One region of the Halomonas alkalicola genome, then DNA from elsewhere that is predicted to be linked to it. Evidence: predicted binding sites of a transcription regulator. Region 1 holds the regulator's gene; each other region holds the start of a gene.
The links. Region 1 encodes FNR, which switches genes on or off when oxygen is low (the NO sensors DNR and NnrR bind a similar motif). Its sites were predicted from a motif close to TTGATNTANATCAA; they were not measured.
Positions count from the first base shown of each region.

Region 2: a site for FNR is predicted at 3,573-3,586, ahead of ubiT (ubiquinone anaerobic biosynthesis accessory factor UbiT). Genes of this name have one in related genera too.
Region 3: a site for FNR is predicted at 3,387-3,400, ahead of B6N23_RS15410 (Hsp20/alpha crystallin family protein). Genes of this name have one in related genera too.

Region 1 is NZ_CP131913.1:1,440,388-1,446,591, forward strand. It holds gene ccoS (cbb3-type cytochrome oxidase assembly protein CcoS) at 1-42, shown strand, start outside; gene B6N23_RS06845 (sulfite exporter TauE/SafE family protein) at 42-740, shown strand; gene hemN (oxygen-independent coproporphyrinogen III oxidase) at 902-2,224, shown strand; gene fnr (fumarate/nitrate reduction transcriptional regulator Fnr) at 2,322-3,065, shown strand; gene ttcA (tRNA 2-thiocytidine(32) synthetase TtcA) at 3,180-4,109, opposite strand; gene B6N23_RS06865 (3'-5' exonuclease) at 4,193-4,819, opposite strand; gene B6N23_RS06870 (putative nucleotidyltransferase substrate binding domain-containing protein) at 4,886-6,204, opposite strand, start outside.
Region 2 is NZ_CP131913.1:2,174,183-2,180,386, forward strand. It holds gene B6N23_RS10405 (Rrf2 family transcriptional regulator) at 1-196, opposite strand, end outside; gene B6N23_RS10410 (YbaN family protein) at 254-667, opposite strand; gene B6N23_RS10415 (NnrS family protein) at 745-1,365, shown strand; gene B6N23_RS10420 (NnrS family protein) at 1,368-1,934, shown strand; gene hemN (oxygen-independent coproporphyrinogen III oxidase) at 2,002-3,387, shown strand; gene ubiT (ubiquinone anaerobic biosynthesis accessory factor UbiT) at 3,663-4,157, shown strand; gene B6N23_RS10435 (adenosylcobalamin-dependent ribonucleoside-diphosphate reductase) at 4,198-6,204, shown strand, end outside.
Region 3 is NZ_CP131913.1:3,276,291-3,282,494, reverse strand. It holds gene B6N23_RS15425 (complex I NDUFA9 subunit family protein) at 49-957, shown strand; gene B6N23_RS15420 (SO_0444 family Cu/Zn efflux transporter) at 1,046-2,101, shown strand; gene B6N23_RS15415 (DsbA family oxidoreductase) at 2,115-2,753, shown strand; gene B6N23_RS15410 (Hsp20/alpha crystallin family protein) at 2,775-3,263, opposite strand; gene B6N23_RS15405 (VIT1/CCC1 transporter family protein) at 3,437-4,195, opposite strand; gene B6N23_RS15400 (hypothetical protein) at 4,243-4,773, opposite strand; gene B6N23_RS15395 (M20/M25/M40 family metallo-hydrolase) at 4,934-6,199, shown strand.

The sequences.
Region 1 (6,204 bases):
CGCGCCGCGCAGGAACGCCGCGACGCCGACCCGGAGCCCTGATGGACCCCACCGGTCTCGGCCTGCCGCCCCTCGCGGCGGCCTTCGTCTTCGGCCTGCTGGGGGGCGCCCACTGCATCGGCATGTGCGGCGGCATCATGAGTGCCCTGACCTTCGCCGTGCCCCCCAGCATGCGTTCCCCTGCTCGCCTCGCGGGCCTGCTGCTGGGCTACAACCTGGGGCGCATCGGAAGCTACATGGTGGCCGGCGCCCTGGTCGCCACCCTCGGCACCCTGCTCAGCCTCACCCCCGGCATGCGCCTCGTCCTGCAGGGCCTTGCCGCGCTGATGCTGATCCTGATGGCGCTCTATATCGCCGACTGGTGGAAGGGGCTGCTGCGGGTCGAGGCGCTGGGCAGGCGCCTCTGGCGCCATCTGGAGCCGGTGGGCCGGCGGCTGATGCCGGTGGTGAGGGCGCCCCAGGCCGTGGCGCTCGGCGCGGTGTGGGGCTGGCTGCCCTGTGGGCTGGTCTACTCGATGCTGGCCTGGAGCCTGGCCATGGCCGACCCGCTCAAGGGGGCCGCCCTGATGGGCGCCTTCGGCCTCGGCACACTGCCGGCGCTGCTCGCCACCGGCCTGGCGGCGCGCCAGCTGGGGGGGCTGATTCGTCACCGGGCCACCCGCAACATCGCCGCGCTGTCGATCATCGCCTTCGCCCTGTGGCAGCTGTGGCTGATGCTGCCCGCTCAGGGTCACGGCTGATTCGGCACTATTCCACGCCGGATTGACGCAGCTCAACGCCGCCGGCGTCTAGCCGCCCTAGCATGGAGAGCACATCCATAGCCGGGAGCGCCGTCATGCCCGTTCAGGCGAAACGCAACGATCGCGCCGGGCCATCCTGGACTGCCGGAGGCAGGCCCTCGATGCAGTACCATGACCACGACGGATCGCACTACCTCACCTACCCCGACGCCGCCCGCCTGGCGACGGGGGACGGCCCCGCGGCGCTGACCCGGGCCCTGGCCGAGCGCTCCCCCGGCGCGCCGCTGGCGCTGCACGTGCGCCTGCCCTTCTGCCGGCAGGCCTGTCGCTTCTGCGCCTCCCAGCGGGTGCCCTCACGGGACAGCCGCCAGGCCGACCCCTACCTCACGCGGCTCGACCGCGAGATGGTGCTGGTGAGCCGCCTGCTGGGCCGCCTCCCGGCCGTGCAGCGCCTGCACTGGGGCGGCGGTGCCCCCGCCTTCCTCTCGCTGGACCAGATGGGCGACCTGTTCGACCGCCTCGACGCCCGCTTCGGGCTGTCCGGCGCCCGAGGGCGCGACTTCAGCATCGAGATCGACCCCCGCGAGGCCGATGTCTTCACCCTGCGCCACCTTCAGGCGCTGGGCTTCAACCGCCTGAGCCTCGGCGTCCAGGAGCTCGACCTGCGCGTCCAGAAGGCGATCAACCGGGTCCAGCCCCGGGTGCTGACCGAGTCCCTGGTGGACGAGGCCGAACGCCTCGGCTTCCACTCCCTCAACCTCGACCTGATCGTGGGCCTGCCGCTGCAGACCCCCCGGGGCTTCGGCGAAACCGTGGAGCAGGTGATCGCCATGACCCCGGCGCGCATCACCCTGCGCCGCTACGCCCACCTGCCGGAGCGCTACCGCCCCCAGCGCGAGATCGACGCCGAGGATCTGCCCGACGCCGCCACCCGGCTGGCGATCCTCGAGGCGGCTCGCGAGCGGCTAGATGACGCCGGCTACGTGCACATCGGGCTCGGCCAGTTTGCCCGCCCCGATGACAGCCTGGCCCAGGCCCTGGGGGAGGGTCGCCTGGCCCGCGGCCTGCAGGGCTACACCCACTACCCGCCCGGCGACCAGCTCGGCCTCGGGGTCGCCGCCCTCAGCCGGGTCGGCGATACCCTGGCCCGCAACGCCCTGAGCCTGGCCGACTACGAGGCGGCGCTGGACGCCAGCCAGCTGCCCGCCAGCGCCGGCTACCGGCTGGACGCGGTCGAACGCCTGCACCGGGATGCCATCGAGGCGCTCGCCTGTCGCCGCGAGCTGGATCTGGCCGCACTCTCGCAGGCCCATGGGCTCGACGCCGGCGCGGCCCTGGCCGGTGCCCTCGAGCGCCTCGCCCCCTTCTGCCGGGCGGGGCTGCTCGAGCGCCACGGCCAGTGCCTGCGGGTAACCCCCGACGGGCTCTGGGGCCTGACCCACCTGCTCGCCGCCTTCGATCCCCAGGCCACCCCGGTGGCGTAAGCCAGGCCGGGCGGGCCTACCTCCTTGGAGGTGGTTTGCCCTGCCCGAAGTTTCCTCCATAATGGTCGACATGATCATGATCAAGGAGGAGGCGGCCATGCCCGATAGCCTGACCGGACGGCGGCGCTCTGTACTGCACGAGACTCGCTGCCAGACCTGCAGCCTGAGTTCGCTCTGCCTGCCGCTGGCCCTCGAGGTTCAGGACATGGACCAGTTCGACGCCATCATCCGACGGCGCGCGCCCCTCAAGAAGGGAGAGACCCTGTTCCGCCAGGACAGCCCCTTCACCAGCGTCTATGCGGTGCGCTCGGGCAGCCTCAAGCAGGTGACCACCGAGGGCAGCGGCGACGACCAGCTAACCAACTTCTACCTGCCCAGCGAACTGGTGGGGCTGGACGGCATCGACGAGGAGCAGTATCCCGGCACGGTCGTGGCCCTGGAGACCACCACCGTGTGCGAGATCCCCTTCGATCGCCTGGACCAGCTGTCGGAGTCCCTCCCCGAGCTACGCGGCCAGCTCTATCGCAGCATGAGCAAGGAGCTGCGCGACGACCGCCGCATGATGCGCCTGCTCTCTCGCAAGACTGCCGACCAGCGCCTGGCCAGCTTCTTCACCAGCCTCTCCGACCGCTTCCGCCGGCGCGGCTACTCCCCCTACAGCTTCCGGCTCTCCATGTCCCGGGCCGATATCGGCAACTACCTGGGCCTGGCGGTGGAGACCGTCAGTCGCATCCTGGGCCGCTTCCAGAGCCAGGGCCTGGTGGAGGTCTCGGGCCGCGAGGTGCATATCCTCGACCTGGAGTCGCTGATCCAGGTCGCCGAGGAGGAAGGGGCCAAGTAGCACCGAGCCGCCTGGCCTTAACCCCTCACGTAGAAACCCCCATCGGGCGAGTGCCCGATGGGGGTTTCTGGTTTTCGAGCCATGAGTTCCCGAGCCCTGGCGCCGGCGTCGGGGCTACTCGTTCAGCAGTTCGATGCGGCTGGCCTGCCGCCGCGCCTGCGCCTCCTCGAGCCCGGCGAAGTCGAACAGCTCGCGGTCGGCCAGCTGCGACGGTGCCACGTTGGTCACCGCCTTGAACATGCTCTCCAGGCGCCCGGGGTGCTTCTTCTCCCATTCGGCGAGCATCTCCTTGACCACCTGGCGCTGCAGGTTGGGCTGGGAACCGCACAGGTTGCAGGGGATGATCGGGAAAGCCATCAGCCGGGCAAACTCGGCGATATCCGCCTCGCGGCAGTAGGCCAGCGGGCGGATCAGGATGTTCTTGCCGTCGTCGGAGAGCAGCTTGGGGGGCATGGCCTTGAGGCTGCCGCCGAAGAAGAGGTTGAGGAACAGCGTCTCGAGGATGTCCTCGCGATGGTGGCCCAGGGCAATCTTGGTGGCGCCGATCTCCTCGGCGAAGCCGTAGAGGGAGCCGCGGCGCAGCCGCGAGCAGAGCGCGCAGGTGGTCTTGCCCTCCGGCGTCTTCTCCTTGACCACCGAGTAGGTGTCGCGCTCGAGGATATGGTACTCGACGCCGATGGACTCGAGGTACTCGGGCAGCACCTGCTCGGGGAAACCGGGCTGCTTCTGGTCGAGGTTGACCGCCACCAGCGAGAAGTCGATCGGGGCGTTGCGCTGCAGGCTGCGCAGGATCGAGAGCAGGGTGTAGCTGTCCTTGCCGCCGGAGAGGCAGACCATCACTCGGTCGCCCTCGTGGATCATGCCGTAGTCGATGATGGCGTTACCGACCTGGCGGCGCAGGCGCTTCTGGAGCTTGTTGAACTCGCGCCTGCCCCGCGCATCCAGGGCATCGAGGAGCGGCGAGGGGGCCTCCTGCTGCGGGGAGCCCCCGGCGGGGGCCTCGGCGTCGGTGTCGCGGGGGTCGAAGATCACGGCGTCTTGCATGTCGGTCGGCGCTGCCAGTGCGGGCAAAAATGACGGGCGCCCATCCTACCATCGCCGGCGACGTCAGGCGACGCCGTCACGCCTCAGGCGTCGCCCCGCAGGGCGCTGGTCTCGCGCTCCAGGCGCAGGAAGATCAGCGCCGTGGTCACCGCATCCCCCAGCGCCGTATGGCGCCCCATCACCGGCACGTCCAGCAGCTCGGCCACCTTCTCGAAGCGCGGCGCCGACTCCACCTCGGGGTGGCGGCGGCGCAGGCGGCGCAGATAGTGCTGGGCCACGTCGATGGTGGCGTTGGGCAGCTCGAAGCCGACGCGCGGGCGCAGCTCGCGATTGAGGATCGCCAGGTCGAAGTCCAGGTGCCAGCCCACCAGCGGGCGATTGCCGACGAAGTCGAGCAGGCGCTCCAGCGCCTCGTCCACCGCCATGCCGCCCTCCAGGTCGATGCCGCGCAGGCCGTGAATGCGGATCGAATCGCCACACAGCGAGGCCGGGCGCGCCAGGCGCAGGTCCAGGGATTCGCTGGTCAGCACCCGGTCGCCACGCACCTTGACGGCGGCGATGGAGACCAGCTCCGCGCTGCGCGTATCAAGCCCGGTGGTCTCGGTATCGATGACCACCATCTCGTCACCGGTATAGGGGTGGAAGAGCCAGGCGTAGTCGCCGTTGGCGTGCCGTCTTCGGTCGGCAGCGCGCCGCAGGACCTTGAGCATGAGGGGTCTCCTGTTGTGATTGTCGTTCCTTCGTGCATCGTCATGCCTTCGTGCAGCCTCGGGCCGTCACGAATACTCCAGATGAAAGCGGTGCGAGAGGCGCTGCTTGAAGTCCTTGACGATATGCAGCGCCTCGCGCAGCAGGTCGCGCTCCAGCGAGGAGAGCTCCTGTACCACCACGCGGTCGGGCTTGCGCTCGCCACCGCTGTCCAGATGGGCGAGCTGCTGCTTGAGGCGCAGCTCGGTGAACAGCGACAGCGCCTCGCCGAGGTCCTCGGCGAAGCGCGGCTCCAGGCGGCCGTCCGCCGCCAGGGCATCCAGCCGCTCCAGGGTGGAGGTCGGCCGGATGCGCCGCTCCAGGGCCATCACCCGCACCCCGTGAACGATGGGGAAGATGCCGCCCTTCTTGATGTCGATGCCATGCTGGGGCCGCTTGAGCGAGCCGAACAGGGTCAGCGGCGTGGAGAAGCGCAGGATGGTGCGGGCGAAGTAGGAGAGCAGCAGCTCGTCGCCGGAGCAGCGCGCGAACAGCTCGTCACGCACCCGGTCGAGCAGGGCCGGGTTACCGGCCACCGCATGGGAGTCGAGCATGATCGCCAGCTTCATCAGGCTGTCGCCGTCCCGCTTCTCGGCCCAGCGGGCGATGCGCTCGCGCCACTGGGTCACGGTGCCGACCCACTCGGGGTTGGAGACCATGATGTTGCCGGGACAGGGCGGGTAGCCCAGCTCGATCAGGGTCTCGGTGAGCCGCTGCATCTGCTCGGCGCAGCCGGGCCACTCCAGGTCGTCGGTCAGGATCAGGCCGTTGTCCTGGTCGGTCTTGAGGATCTGCTCGCCGCGCCCCTCGCTGCCCATCACCATCAGGCAGCTGTCGCGGTGGTAGCGTTCGTCGACCAGGAAGCCCCAGGCCTTGTGCATGATCCGTCCGTTGAGCGCCGCCAGCAGGCCCATGGCGAAGCGCAGCTTGACCCCCTGGGCCATCAGCGCCTTGACCAGCTCGGGCGTGCGGCGACTGGCGGCGGCCAGGGCCTCGAGGCTCTCGGCCTGCTCGACCTGCAGGCTGACCACGTAGCTGCGGCTCGAGAAGTAGCTGAGCACGTCGGTGAGCTCGACGACCCCCACCGGCACCCCCTTCTCCACCACCACCACCCGCTCCACCTTGTGGCGGGTCATCACCACCAGCGCCTCGAACAGGTACTGCCCCGGCCCCACCGTGATCAGCTCGGCGCTGCCGATCCCGTCCAGGGCACTGTCACGGTCGCGCTCCTCCACCACCAGGGCGTTGAGCAGGTCGGTCTTGGTGATCATGCCGGGGCCGGCGTCACCCGCCACCAGCAGGCTGTCGGCATGGCGCTCGTTGATGGTGGTCACCGCCTCGGCAATGG
Region 2 (6,204 bases), 730 kb from region 1:
GCAGCAGGCCGCCGTTCTTGCCGCGAATGGCGGTGATATAACCCTTGTGGCTCAGGTCCTGCACCACCTTCATCAGATGATTGCGGGAGACCTCGAAGCGCCCGGCGATCTCGTGGATGGTGGAGCGCTCCTCCCCCTTCACCGCCAGGTAGATGAGCACGCGCAGGGAGTAGTCGGTAAAGCGGGTCAGATGCATACGAGTGTTGGCACCTATCGGCTTGATATTAGTCAAACTTAATTATGTAATATGCTTCTATTCTATCACTTTTTCTCTCATCGCCGTGAGAGAGCCTGCGCCTGTGGCATCGGGTCGTGTCAGCAGGAAGGTCGCCACGCCGGTGAACAGCAGCCCGGTCAGTGCCAGCACGGCGGGCGCCGCACCGCCGACCCACAGCACCAGCCAGCTCATCAGCAGCAGCACCAGCGCCAGCCGCTTGGCCCGGCGCGGCACCGCGCGCTGCTCCCGCCAGGCGTGCAGGGTGGGGCCCAGGCGCGGATGCGCGTGCAGCCATCGGGCCAGCCGCGGGGAGCCCTTGGGGGCGGCCCAGGCCGCCACCAGCAGGAAGGGCGTGGTGGGCAGCAGCGGCACTACCAGGCCGGCGGTGCCCAGGCCGATGCAGCCATAGGCCAGCCCGCTCCAGGCGATACGCGAGACCGGGTGTGTCATGCAGAACCTCCCCCGTGGCGGCGATGCTCGATAAATAGTATTTTACATGCATGTTAAAGAGTGACGCAAAGCCTTCCGTGAATCGCCCCGGGAGAACCGCTTCCACCGTTCCGGCCTGGCGCTGGCTCTTCCCGCTGGCGGCCCTGCACGCGGCCCTGCTGGTGCCGCTTTCCCTGCTGTCACTCTATCACCTGCAGGAGGTGCCGCTGCTGGCCTCCCCTGCGGCACATGGTCGCGAGCTGCTGTTCGGCTTCGTCCTGGCGGTGATCGCCGGCTACCTGCTCGGGCCGCTGCCGCCGCGCCGGCTGCGGTTGCTGGTCGGGCTGTGGCTGCTGGCTCGCCTGGGCGGCCTGGTCTGGCCGGGCGCGCTGCCGGTGATCCTGGCCGATGCCGGCTTCGTGCTGTTCGTCGCCTGGCACCTGGTGCCGCGCTTCATCGCCGCCAAGAAGTGGCGCAACCGGGTGCTCTCGCCGCTGCTGGGCCTGCTCTGCCTGCTGGCCCTGGTCACCCTGGTCTGGCGCCACCTGGGCGCCATGCCGACCACGGTGCTGGTGATGCATCAGGGGGTGCTGTGGCTGGTGCTGCTGATGGTGTTCATGGGCGGGCGGGTGCTGGCGCCGGCGGTGAACGGCCACCTGATGGCGAACCGGCGCCAGGCCGGGGCGGGGGGGTCGCGCCGCGCCTCGAGGCGGCGCTGATCGTGCTGCTCGGGGTGACGCCGCTGCTGATGCTGTGGCCGCCGCTGAGGCCACTGGCCGCGGGGCTGGTGCTGGCGGCCGGGCTGCTGGTGCTGTGGCGGCTATGGCGCTGGCGGCCCTGGGCCTGCCGCGGGCGACCCGACCTGCTGGGGCTCATGGTGGGCTACGCCTGGCTGGGAGTGGGTCTGCTGCTGCTGCTGCTGGCCCGAGCCTGGTGGCAGCAGCCCCACGCCAGCGCCACCCTGCACGCCTTCACCATCGGGGCGCTCGGCACCCTGGCCTCCGGCATCATGCTGCGCCAGGCGATCCTGCGCGCCAAGGCGCGCCCCGAGGCGGAGACGCTGCTGCTGCCCCTGGCGCTGCTTTTCTCCCTGGCCGCGCTGCTGCGCCTGCTGGCGCTGGATGCCGGGGAGGGGTGGCTGCTGCTGCTGTGGGGCTCTGCCCTCGCCTGGAGCCTGGCCTGGGGGCTCGCCGCCTGGCGGCTGCTCCACTGGTGCCGCCGCACGGTGCGCCGCAGGCTTGATCCAGGTCAGCTACCTCGAGAAGGGTACCGACGCGCCGGACCCTGAATGGCATACTCTGCCCCATACGGCGGCGCCGCGGTGCCGCCACCCGGTTTAAAGAGGCTGTTTCACGATGCAAGACGACCTGCTGTTCGATCGCCCCCTGGTGGAGAAGTACGACCGTCCGGGCCCGCGCTATACCTCCTACCCCACGGCACCCCAGTTCCATGCGGCCTTCGCCGAGGACGACTATCGCGCCGCGGCCGAACGCAGCAACCGGGCCGAGACGCCCAAGTCGCTGTCGGTCTACGTGCATATCCCGTTCTGCAAGAGCCTCTGCTACTACTGCGCCTGCAACAAGATCATCACCCACAACACCGAGCGGGCCGCCGAGTACCTCGAGTGGCTCAAGCAGGAGATCCGCGTGCAGGGCGCGCTGTTCGACGAGTCGCGGCGCATGACCCAGCTGCATCTGGGCGGGGGCACGCCCACCTACCTGAGCAACGCCCAGCTCGGCGAGCTGATGGCGGCGCTGGACGAGGCCTTCCACTTCGCCCCGCCCGCCGAGCGCGAGTTCTCCCTGGAGGTGGACCCGCGCACCGTGACGCCCGAGCAGATCCACGAGCTCCACGACCTGGGCTTCAACCGGCTGAGCTTCGGGGTGCAGGACTTCGATCGTGACGTCCAGGAGGCGGTGAACCGTCTGCAGAGCGAGGAGCAGGTGGTGGAACTGGTCCAGGCGGCCCGCGACGCCGGCTTCCAGTCGGTGAGCGTCGACCTGATCTACGGCCTGCCGCGCCAGACCGTGGCCAGCTTCGATGCCACCCTGACCAAGATCATCGCCCTGCAGCCGGACCGCATCGCCAGCTACAGCTATGCCCACCTGCCCCAGCTGTTCAAGGCCCAGCGGCTGATCCGCCCCGAGGACATGCCGCCGCCGGAGCGCAAGCTGGAGCTGCTCGAGCTGACCATCCGCCGCCTCACCGCCGCCGGCTACGTCTATATCGGCATGGACCACTTCGCCCTGCCCGACGACGAGCTTACCCTGGCCCGCGAGAACGGCACCCTGCAGCGCAACTTCCAGGGCTACTCCACCCACGCCGACTGCGACATGATCGCCCTGGGCATCACCTCCATCGGCAAGGTGGGCGACACCTACAGCCAGAACGTCAAGGAGACCGCCCAGTATCAGCATCGCCTGGAGGAAGGGCGCCTGCCGGTGTTCCGCGGCTACCGCCTCAACGCCGATGACCGCCTGCGCCGCGACGTGATCAACGCCCTGATGTGCCACAACCGCATCGACTTCGCCACCATCGAGGCCGCCCACGGCATCGTCTTCCGCGGCTACTTCGCCGACGCCCTGGCGCAGCTGCAGGAGATGGCCGACGACGGCCTGCTGGCGATCCGTGAGGGTGAGATCGAGGTGCTGCCCGCCGGACGGCTGATGATGCGCAATGCCGCCATGGCCTTCGACGCCTATCTCAAGCCCGAAGAGAACCGCTACTCGCGCACCGTCTGAGCGAGTCGGCGCAGCCGGCCGGCGCGCCGTCTCCCGCCCCTGGCCGCGCCACGCCGCGGCTCTTCCGCTGTCAAATGAAAATGGGTCATGATGTCGCCTCGCCTGCACCAGATATGGGGCTTGCCGAGGCGATATGGTCTATATATGGTAGGCGGGCCGCGGGTGATCGAGGGCTGTCCGGCGACATGATGCATGTCAGTGCAGCCCGGGGAGCAGCGGCCTAGGATGAGCGGTTCGGCGGCCTCGGCCGCGTGGTTATCCTCAGGAGAGCTGTCATGTCCCTGCCGTTGTTGCCTTTACCGTTACAGGCCCTGCCGCGCCTTCCCGCACCCGCCCGCCTGATTCGCGCCGTCGATCCGCGCGTGCCGGTCGGCGTCAAGCGCCGCCTGGTGGAACCGCTGCTCAACCGCACCTTCGCCGAGCCCCTGGCCGAGGGGGAGTTCGACGCCCTGGAGGGGCGCCGCATCACCCTGGCCATCGAGGATCTCGGCGTGGCGCTGACCCTGACCCTCGAGAACGAGCGTCTCAGGGTCTGTACCGAGCCCGGCGAGGCCTCCATCCGCGGCGGCTGGCGCGAGTTCCTCTGCCTGGCCACCCGCCGCGAGGACCCCGACGCCCTGTTCTTCCAGCGCCGGCTGCTGATCGAGGGCGACACCGAGCTCGGCCTGATGGTCAAGAACCTCCTCGACGGTCGCGAGGAGGGGCTGGCCCAGGGGCCCTTCGGTGAACTGCTGGTCCGCCTGGAGCGGCTGGCGAGACGCACGACCTGACCCTTTTCCGATAAACCGACTTTCTTCCGGAGCCATCCGCATGAGCACTTCCACCAAGGCCGTGAAGTCATCCAGCGAGGTCCCCCTGCAGGGGCCGTCCCGCGACATCTGGGACTCCAAGTACCGCCTCAAGGATCGCCACGGCAAGCCCGTGGACAAGGACGTGGGTGCCACCTGGGAGCGGGTGGCCCGGGCCCTGGCCGCGGTGGAGGGTGAACGTGCCGACGAGTGGCTGCCGAAGTTCCGCTGGGCGCTGGAGAACGGTGCCATCCCGGCCGGGCGGATCATGTCCAACGCCGGCGCCGAGGCCTACAAGCCGGCGGTGAGCCTGATCAACTGCACGGTGTCCCGCACCATCCGCGACTCCATGCACGACATCCTCGACTCCGTGGTGGATGCCGGCATGACCCTCAAGGCGGGCTGCGGCATCGGCTACGACTTCTCCACCCTGCGCCACAAGGGCGCCTTCGTGTTCGGTGCCGGGGCCGGCACCAACGGCCCCCTGGCGTTCATGGATATCTACGACAAGATGTGCTTCACGGTGGCCTCCGCCGGCGGGCGCCGCGGCGCCCAGATGGGCACCTTCGACGTCGGCCACCCCGACGTGCGCCAGTTCATCGAGGCCAAGCGCGAGGCGGGCCGCCTGCGCCAGTTCAACCTGAGCCTGCTGATCACCGACGAGTTCATGGAAGCGGTGAAGAACGACACCGACTGGCCGCTGGCCTTCCCGCTGCACGCCGGCGAGAAGGACGACGTCGACGAGAGCGAGCTGCTCTACCGCGACTGGCCGGTGATCGAGGAGGGCTACACCGTCGACGCCGAGGGCCGCGTGGCCTGCCGCATCGTCGAGGTGATCAAGGCGCGCGAGCTGTGGGACACCATCATGCGTTCCACCTACGACTTCGCCGAGCCGGGCTTCATCCTGATCGACCAGGTCAACCGGATGAACAACAACTGGTTCTGCGAGGAGATCCGCGCCACCAACCCCTGCGGCGAGCAGCCGCTGCCCCCGGAGGGCGCCTGCCTGCTGGGCTCGGTCAACCTGACCCGCTTCGTCATCGACCCCTTCGGCAAGAAGCCGCGCTTCGACTGGGAGCGCTACCGCCAGGTGGTGGCGATCTTCACCCGCATGCTCGACAACGTGGTGGAGATCAGCGGCCTGCCGCTTCCCGGCCAGCGCCGCGAGATCGAGGCCAAGCGCCGCCACGGCATGGGCTTCTTGGGCCTGGGCTCCACCCTGACCATGCTCAAGATCCCCTACGGCTCGCCGGAGTCGCTGGCCTTCACCGAGGAGGTGAGCCGCAACCTGGCCGTGGAGGGCTGGAAGCAGGCGCTCGAGCTCTCCCGGGAGAAGGGCATGGCCCCGGCGCTGGCCGAGGACTACGAGATCACCCCGAAGATGATGCGCGAGCGTCCCGAGCTCAAGAAGGACGGCTACGAGGTCGGCGACAAGGTGCCGGGCCGCATCCTGCACGCCCGCTACAGCCGCTACATGCAGAAGGTCGCCGAGGTGGAGCCGGAGCTGGTCGCCCAGCTCGCCGAGCACGGCGCGCGCTTCACCCACCACAGCTCCATCGCCCCGACCGGCACCATCTCGCTGTCGCTGGGCAACAACGCCTCCAACGGCATCGAGCCGTCGTTCTCGCACCGCTACTTCCGCAACGTGATCCAGTCGGGCAAGAAGACCAAGGAGCAGGTGGAGGTGGTCTCCTTCGAGCTGGCGGCCTACCGCCACTTCATCGCCGCCGACGCCGTGGAGAGCGACCTGCCCGACTACTTCATCACCGCCGATGCGGTGAGCCCGAAGCAGCACGTGGCGGTGCAGGCCGCCGCCCAGGCCTGGGTCGACTCCGCCATCTCCAAGACGGTGAACGTGCCCACCGAGTTCGCCTTCGAGGAGTTCAAGGACCTCTACCTGGACGCCTACGCCAGCAAGCTCAAGGGCTGCACCACCTTCCGCTTCAACCCGGAGGCCTTCCAGGGCGTGCTGGTGCGCGAGGACGATCTCAAGAACACCACCTACGTGTTCGAGCTGGAGAACGGCGAG
Region 3 (6,204 bases), 1.8 Mb from region 1:
CCGAGCCTGGCAGGATAGGGACTTTCCCGGCAGCACGAAGGACGCGACATGCAGGAGGCCCCCACCACGGTCGTCGGCGGCACCGGCTTTCTGGGCCGCGCTATCGTGCGCGAACTGGTGGAGGCCGGCCGCTCGGTGCGCATCGCGGCAAGGCGCCCGCACCTGCCCGACTGGCTGGAAGCCGGTGACCGCGTGGAGGCCGTGGCCTGCGACCTGCGCGACGAGCCCCAGGTCGCCGCTGCCCTTGCCGGCAGCGGCGCGGTGATCAACGCGGTGAGCCTCTATGTGGAACGGCCCCGTGCCGGCCTCACCTTCGAGGCGATCCACGTCGCGGGCGCCGAGCGCCTGGCGCGTCTCGCTCGGGAGGCCGGCGTGAGCCGACTGGTGCATGTCTCCGGCATCGGTGTCGCCGAGCGCTCCCCCTCCGCCTATGTGCGTGCCCGCGCCGCCGGGGAGCGTGCCATGATCGATGCCCTGCCCAAGGCGATCCTGCTGCGCCCCGCGGTGTTGTTCGGCCCCGACGACGCCTTCCTCACGGCGCTGGTGCGCCTGGCACGGCTGCCGGCCTTCCCCCTGTTTGGCCGCGGCAGCACCCGGCTGCAACCGGTGCACGTGGATGACGTGGCGCGTGCCGCGGTGCGCCTGAGCGGCGCACGTCCGCTGGAGCGCCGACTGTTCGAGCTGGGCGGCCCGGAGCAGCTCACCTACCGCCAGATCGTCGAGCAGGTCCTGGCCCACCTGGCGTGCCGGCGCCACCTGCTGCCGGTGCCCTTTGCGGCCTGGCGCCTCGTGGCTGCCCTGCTCGCCCCCCTGCCCTCGCCGCCGCTGACCCGGGACCAGGTGATCCTGATGCAGCAGGACACCCTGGTCGGCGAGGACGTGGGCACCTTCGACGACCTGGGCATCGTGCCGCGCACCTTACATGACAGCCTGCCGGCCTGCCTGGCCGCCGGCTGAGCGCACCGCGCCCCCGCATTTCCCCTCGCTCGCCTGCGGGCCGTGATAGGATGCCGCCCAAGCCCCTGCCCGCCTTCTGGAGCCCACCATGACACTGTTGCTGGCCATCCTCGATGTCGCCCTCTCGGCCGCTCCCTGGCTGCTGCTGGGCCTGGGTATCGCCGGCCTGATCAAGGGAGTGATCTCCGAGGCCGCCCTGACGCGCTGGGTAGGCGGCCAGGGGCTTGGCAGCGTGGCCCGCGCCGCGGTGATCGGTGCCCCGCTGCCGCTCTGCTCCTGCGGCGCCATTCCCACCGCCCTGGCCCTGCACCGCGGAGGGGCCGACCGCGGCCCCACCACCGCCTTCCTGATCGGCACGCCGGGCATCGGCATCGACTCCCTGACCATCAGCTACGCGCTGCTGGGCCCCTTCATGGCCCTGGCGCGAGGCGTCAGCGCGGTGCTGACCGCCATCGTCACCGGGCTGCTGGTGGGGCGCACCCACGTCGCCGAGGCAACGGCACCCGCCTCGGCGGCGAGCTGCGGGGGAGGCTGCGGCAGCGGCTGCGGAACCCGGGCCTCGCCCAGTCCGGCGCCTGCCACCCTGGGGCGCCGGCTCCGCGCCGGGCTGAGCTATGCCTTCAGCGACATCCTCGACGACATCAGCCTCTGGCTGCTGGCCGGCCTGCTGGTGGCCGGGGCGCTGATCGCCCTGGTACCGCCTCAGCAGCTTGCCGGGCTGGGCAGCGGCCTGGGTGCCATGCTGGTGATGGCTGTGATCGGCATCCCCATGTACCTGTGTGCCACCGCCGCCACGCCGATCGCCGCCGGCCTGCTGCTGGCCGGGGTCTCCCCGGGCACGGTGCTGGTCTTCCTGATCGCTGCACCGGTGACCAGCCTGGCGACCCTTGGCGTGTTCCGCCGTGAGATGGGCAACCGAGCGCTTGTGGCCTATCTGGCCGGCATCCTGGCAAGCACCGTGCTGCTGGGCCTGGGCGTGGACCTGCTGGCCGGCTGGTGGGAACTCGACATACCGCTCCAGGTGGCCCGGGTTCAGGAGCTGCTGCCCACCTGGCTGGAAGCGCTGGCGCTGATCGTGCTGGTGGTCCTTGCCGTGAGGCCACTGCGTCACCGCCTGGCCGCCCGCCTTTTCCTGCCAAACTGAACGGGGAGTCTCCATGACCCAGCCGCGCATCACGCTCGACGTCTTCAGCGACTATGTGTGTCCCTTCTGCTACCTGGAGATGCCGGAGCTCGACGCCCTGGCCGAGCGCTTCGGGGGGAAGGTGACGATCCGCTGGCGCGCCTTCGAGCTGCGTCCCGCCCCCGAGCCGACCCTCGACCCGGACGGCGACTACCTGCATGACATCTGGGGACGGGCCGTCTACCCCATGGCGACCGAACGCGGCATGACCCTGCGGCTGCCGCGGATTCAGCCGCGCTCACGGCTGGCCCACGAGGCGGCCGCCTGGGCCGAGGCACAGGCGGCCGATCACCCCGGGGCGGGCGACGCCATGCGCAGGGCGCTGTTCCGCGGTTTCTTCGAGGCGAGCCTGGACCTGGCCGACCCCCAGGCCCTCGCCCGGCTGGCCGAGACCCTGGCGCTGGACGGCAGCGCCCTGCACCAGGCGCTGGAGCAGGGTACTTATCACCAGGCGGTGATGGACGACCAACGCACCGCCCGCGACCTCGGCATCCAGGGCGTGCCGGCGCTGCGCTTCAGCCTGGACGGCGAACACGCCGGCGTGCTCGAGGGCGCCCAGCCCCGCCGCCAGCTGTTCCTGGCCACGCAGCGGCTGCTCGACGCCCTGGGGTAGCCCGGAGAGGCCCCCGGAGGATCACTTCACCTCGATCTTGCGCCGGCTGGCCCGTTTCAGCTTCGGAAGGGTCAGCTCGAGGATGCCGTTCTTGAAGCTCGCCTCGCCCCCCTCCGTGTCGATATCGCCGGGTAGCGTCACGGTGCGCGAGAAGGAGCCGCTGGAGATCTCGGAGCGGAAGTATTCCCCCTCCTCCTCCTTGTGCTCCTGGCGGTGCTCGCCCTTGATGGTCACGCTATGGTCGCTGACCGATACCTCGAGATCCTCGCGCTCGAAGCCGGGGACCTCTGCACGCACCAGCACCTCGGCGTCGCGTTCGATGACATCGACCCTGGGCATCCCCTTCTCGAAGGCGGCAAAACGCTCCCACAGCGGGTGATCGCGGCGCAGCATCGGCATCCAGCCCCGATCGAAGACACTGTCGAAGAAACGATCAAACTCGTGGAAGGGACTGACTCCCCGAGATTCCGACTGGACGGCGGGGGAGACTTCCTTCGGCTTCTTGGCCATGGTGGCGCTCTCCTGGTTCCTGGAAAGACATGCTGAGACAAGGCCGGGCCCGACGCCCAAGCCGGTAATGCCCGAGCGGCGTATGCCGCACCAGATAGCGTAGACCAGCGCCGACGCTTCGCCTTGATACAGCTCAATAGCCGACGATGCCCGCCTGGCACGCCGCGTCCGCGTCACACCCCGATGCCGAACAGCGCCTGGGCGAGATGTCCGGTGAGGAAGGCCAGCCCCGCCGCCGCACCGCCCATCATCAGGGTACGCAGTCCGGAGGCGAACACCGGCTGGTGATAGATCAGGCTCTTGCCCATGCCGATCAGGAAGAACATCAACGCCGCCAGCCCCAGGCTCGCCAGGAACTGCCGGGTGATGGACAGCCCCGGCAGGGCGTAGGGCAGCAGCGGCACGGCACCGATCACCAGGAAGGCCGTGAAGGTCACCAGGGCCGAGCGCAGCGGGCTCAGCCCCTCGGTCTGCAGGCCATGCTCCTCGTGCAGCATGGTCTCCACCCAGACCTCCCGGTCAGCGCAGATAGTGTCCACCACCCGCTCCAGGGTCTCGCCCTCGAAGCCCTTGCGCCGGAAGATCTGACGGATCTCCTCGCGCTCGCCCTCGGGCACCACCTCGATATGGCGGTGCTCGTCATCGCGCACCCCATCGACATGTTCCCGTTGGGCCTTGATCGCCTCGTAGTTGCTGATGGCCATGCTGAAGCCATCCGCCAGCAGGTTGGCCAATCCCAGCACCAGGGCCACCGTGGCCGAGAAGCCCGCGCCGAAGGCACCCGACACCACCGCGAAGGTAGTCACGCAACCATCGATGCCACCGAGGATCGCATCGGGCAGGTTCCGGCCCCGGGTCGGCTGGCGCAGCCGGCGTCGGATCGCCTCAGGCCGGTGCGACGCCTCGAGGGACTGGCGGTCCTGACGCTGCATGCTCACCTCCTGGCAGTCTGGGCAACTCGGGTTCGGCGCCTGGCGGACTACTCCCAGCGCCAGCCCTGTCGCTGCCACCAGGCCCGGGCCAGGGCGAGATTCTCGGCGTTGTGGCGCGGGTCCAGCACGCTGCCAAGTTCGAGGGTATCGCCGCCGGTGGCGGCCATCAGCGACGGGTCCTGGGAAGCCAGCATCAGCGCATAGAGCGCCAGCATCAGCTCGTACTCGTCCGAGGACTCGAGCCGCGCGGCCAGCAGGGGAATGGCCGGCTCGCCGATCTGCCCCAGCCGCTCCGCCGCGATATACCAGGGCCGCGGATGCTCCTCCCCGCCGTAGGTGGCAACGAAACGGCGGTCCGGCAGGCGGCTGATATAGTAGTGGGCCTCATCCTCCACCCCGCTGAAGAGTGGCGGGAGCCAGTCGCGCTCCTCGACACCGACACCGGGCACTGCCGCCACCGGGGGCGGCGCCGGCTCAACCGTGGGGCGCTCGGCGGGTGCCGGCGGCGCGCCGGCGCAGCCTGCCAGCAGCAGGGCGGCCAGTCCGAGGGGTAACAGCGGCGACATCCTTGACGACATCTCTGGCTCTCCTTCTCATGCATAAGCGGTTGAGGACAATGCGCAGCATAATAGCCCGACCGATGGCAGGCGTGACAGCCCTTCAGGCGTGGACAGACCGCCGCCGCATCGGGGTGGTAAGCTCCGGGACGATGATCTCACCCCGAAGAGAGAGAACACGATGAGCGATACCCCCTGGACAGAGCCCATGCCCGAGCCACAGTTCGAGCTGATGCGACGCCTCCTCGCGGCGCCAAGCCCCGTGGGCCTGGAGGCCGCCATGACCTACGGCGTGCTCAAGCCCCACTTCGAAAGCTTCGCTCCGGCGAGTTGGCAGCTGCACCAGTTCAAGGGCCATGCCGGCGTGGTGCTGGACACCCACCCGGGCCGCGACGACCTGTTCAAGGTGATGGTGATCGGGCACGCCGACAAGATCCGCATGCAGGTGCGCTCCATCGGCGAGGACGGCAAGATCTGGATCAACACCGACGCCTTCCTGCCCAACGTGCTGATCGGCCACGAGGTCACGCTATTCAGCGAGGATCCCCAGGCCCCCGGTCGCTACCGGCGCATCGAGGGCGGTACCGTGGAGGCGCTGGGCGCCATCCACTTCTCCGACCCGGCCCAGCGCGACGGCAGCAAGGGCATCAAGAAGGAGCAGATCTACCTGGACCTGCAGATCCACGGAGAGAACAAGAAGCAGCAGGTGGTGAACCTGGGCGTGCGTCCCGGCGACTCGATCCTCTTCAACCGCCCCATTCGCCACGGCTTCAGTCCGGACACCTTCTACGGCGCCTACCTGGACAACGGCCTGGGCTGCTTCGTCACCGCCGAGGTGGCACGACTGGTCGCCGAGGCGGGAGGCACCGAGCAGGTGCGGGTGATGTTCGCCATCGCCAGCTACGAGGAGATCGGCCGCTTCGGCAGCCGCGTACTGGCCGGCGAGCTCCGTCCCGACGCCATCATCGCCGTGGACGTGAACCATGACTACGTGGCGGCCCCGGGCATCGGCGACCGTCGCATGCAGCCGCTGGAGATGGGCAAGGGGTTCACGCTGTCGGTGGGCGCCATCGCCAGCGAGCAGCTCAACCGGATCATCGAGACCACCGCCCGGGAGCACGGCATCCCCATGCAGCGGGACATCGTCGGCGCCGATACCGGCACCGACGGCATGGCCGGCGTGCTGGCCGCCGTGGACTGCGTGGCCACCTCCATCGGCTTCCCGATCCGCAACATGCACACCATCTCCGAGACGGGCAACACCCGCGATGTGATGGCGGCGATCCACGCCATCACCTTGAGCCTCCAGGCGCTGGACGCCCTGCCCGACCCCCATCGGGAGTTCCTCGACAACCACCCACGCCTGGACCAGGCCGGTGCGCTGGGCCACCAGGGGGCCGACAAGCCCGAGTCCGACGCAGAGAAGGCGGGCGCCGGCACCCGATAGCCGGC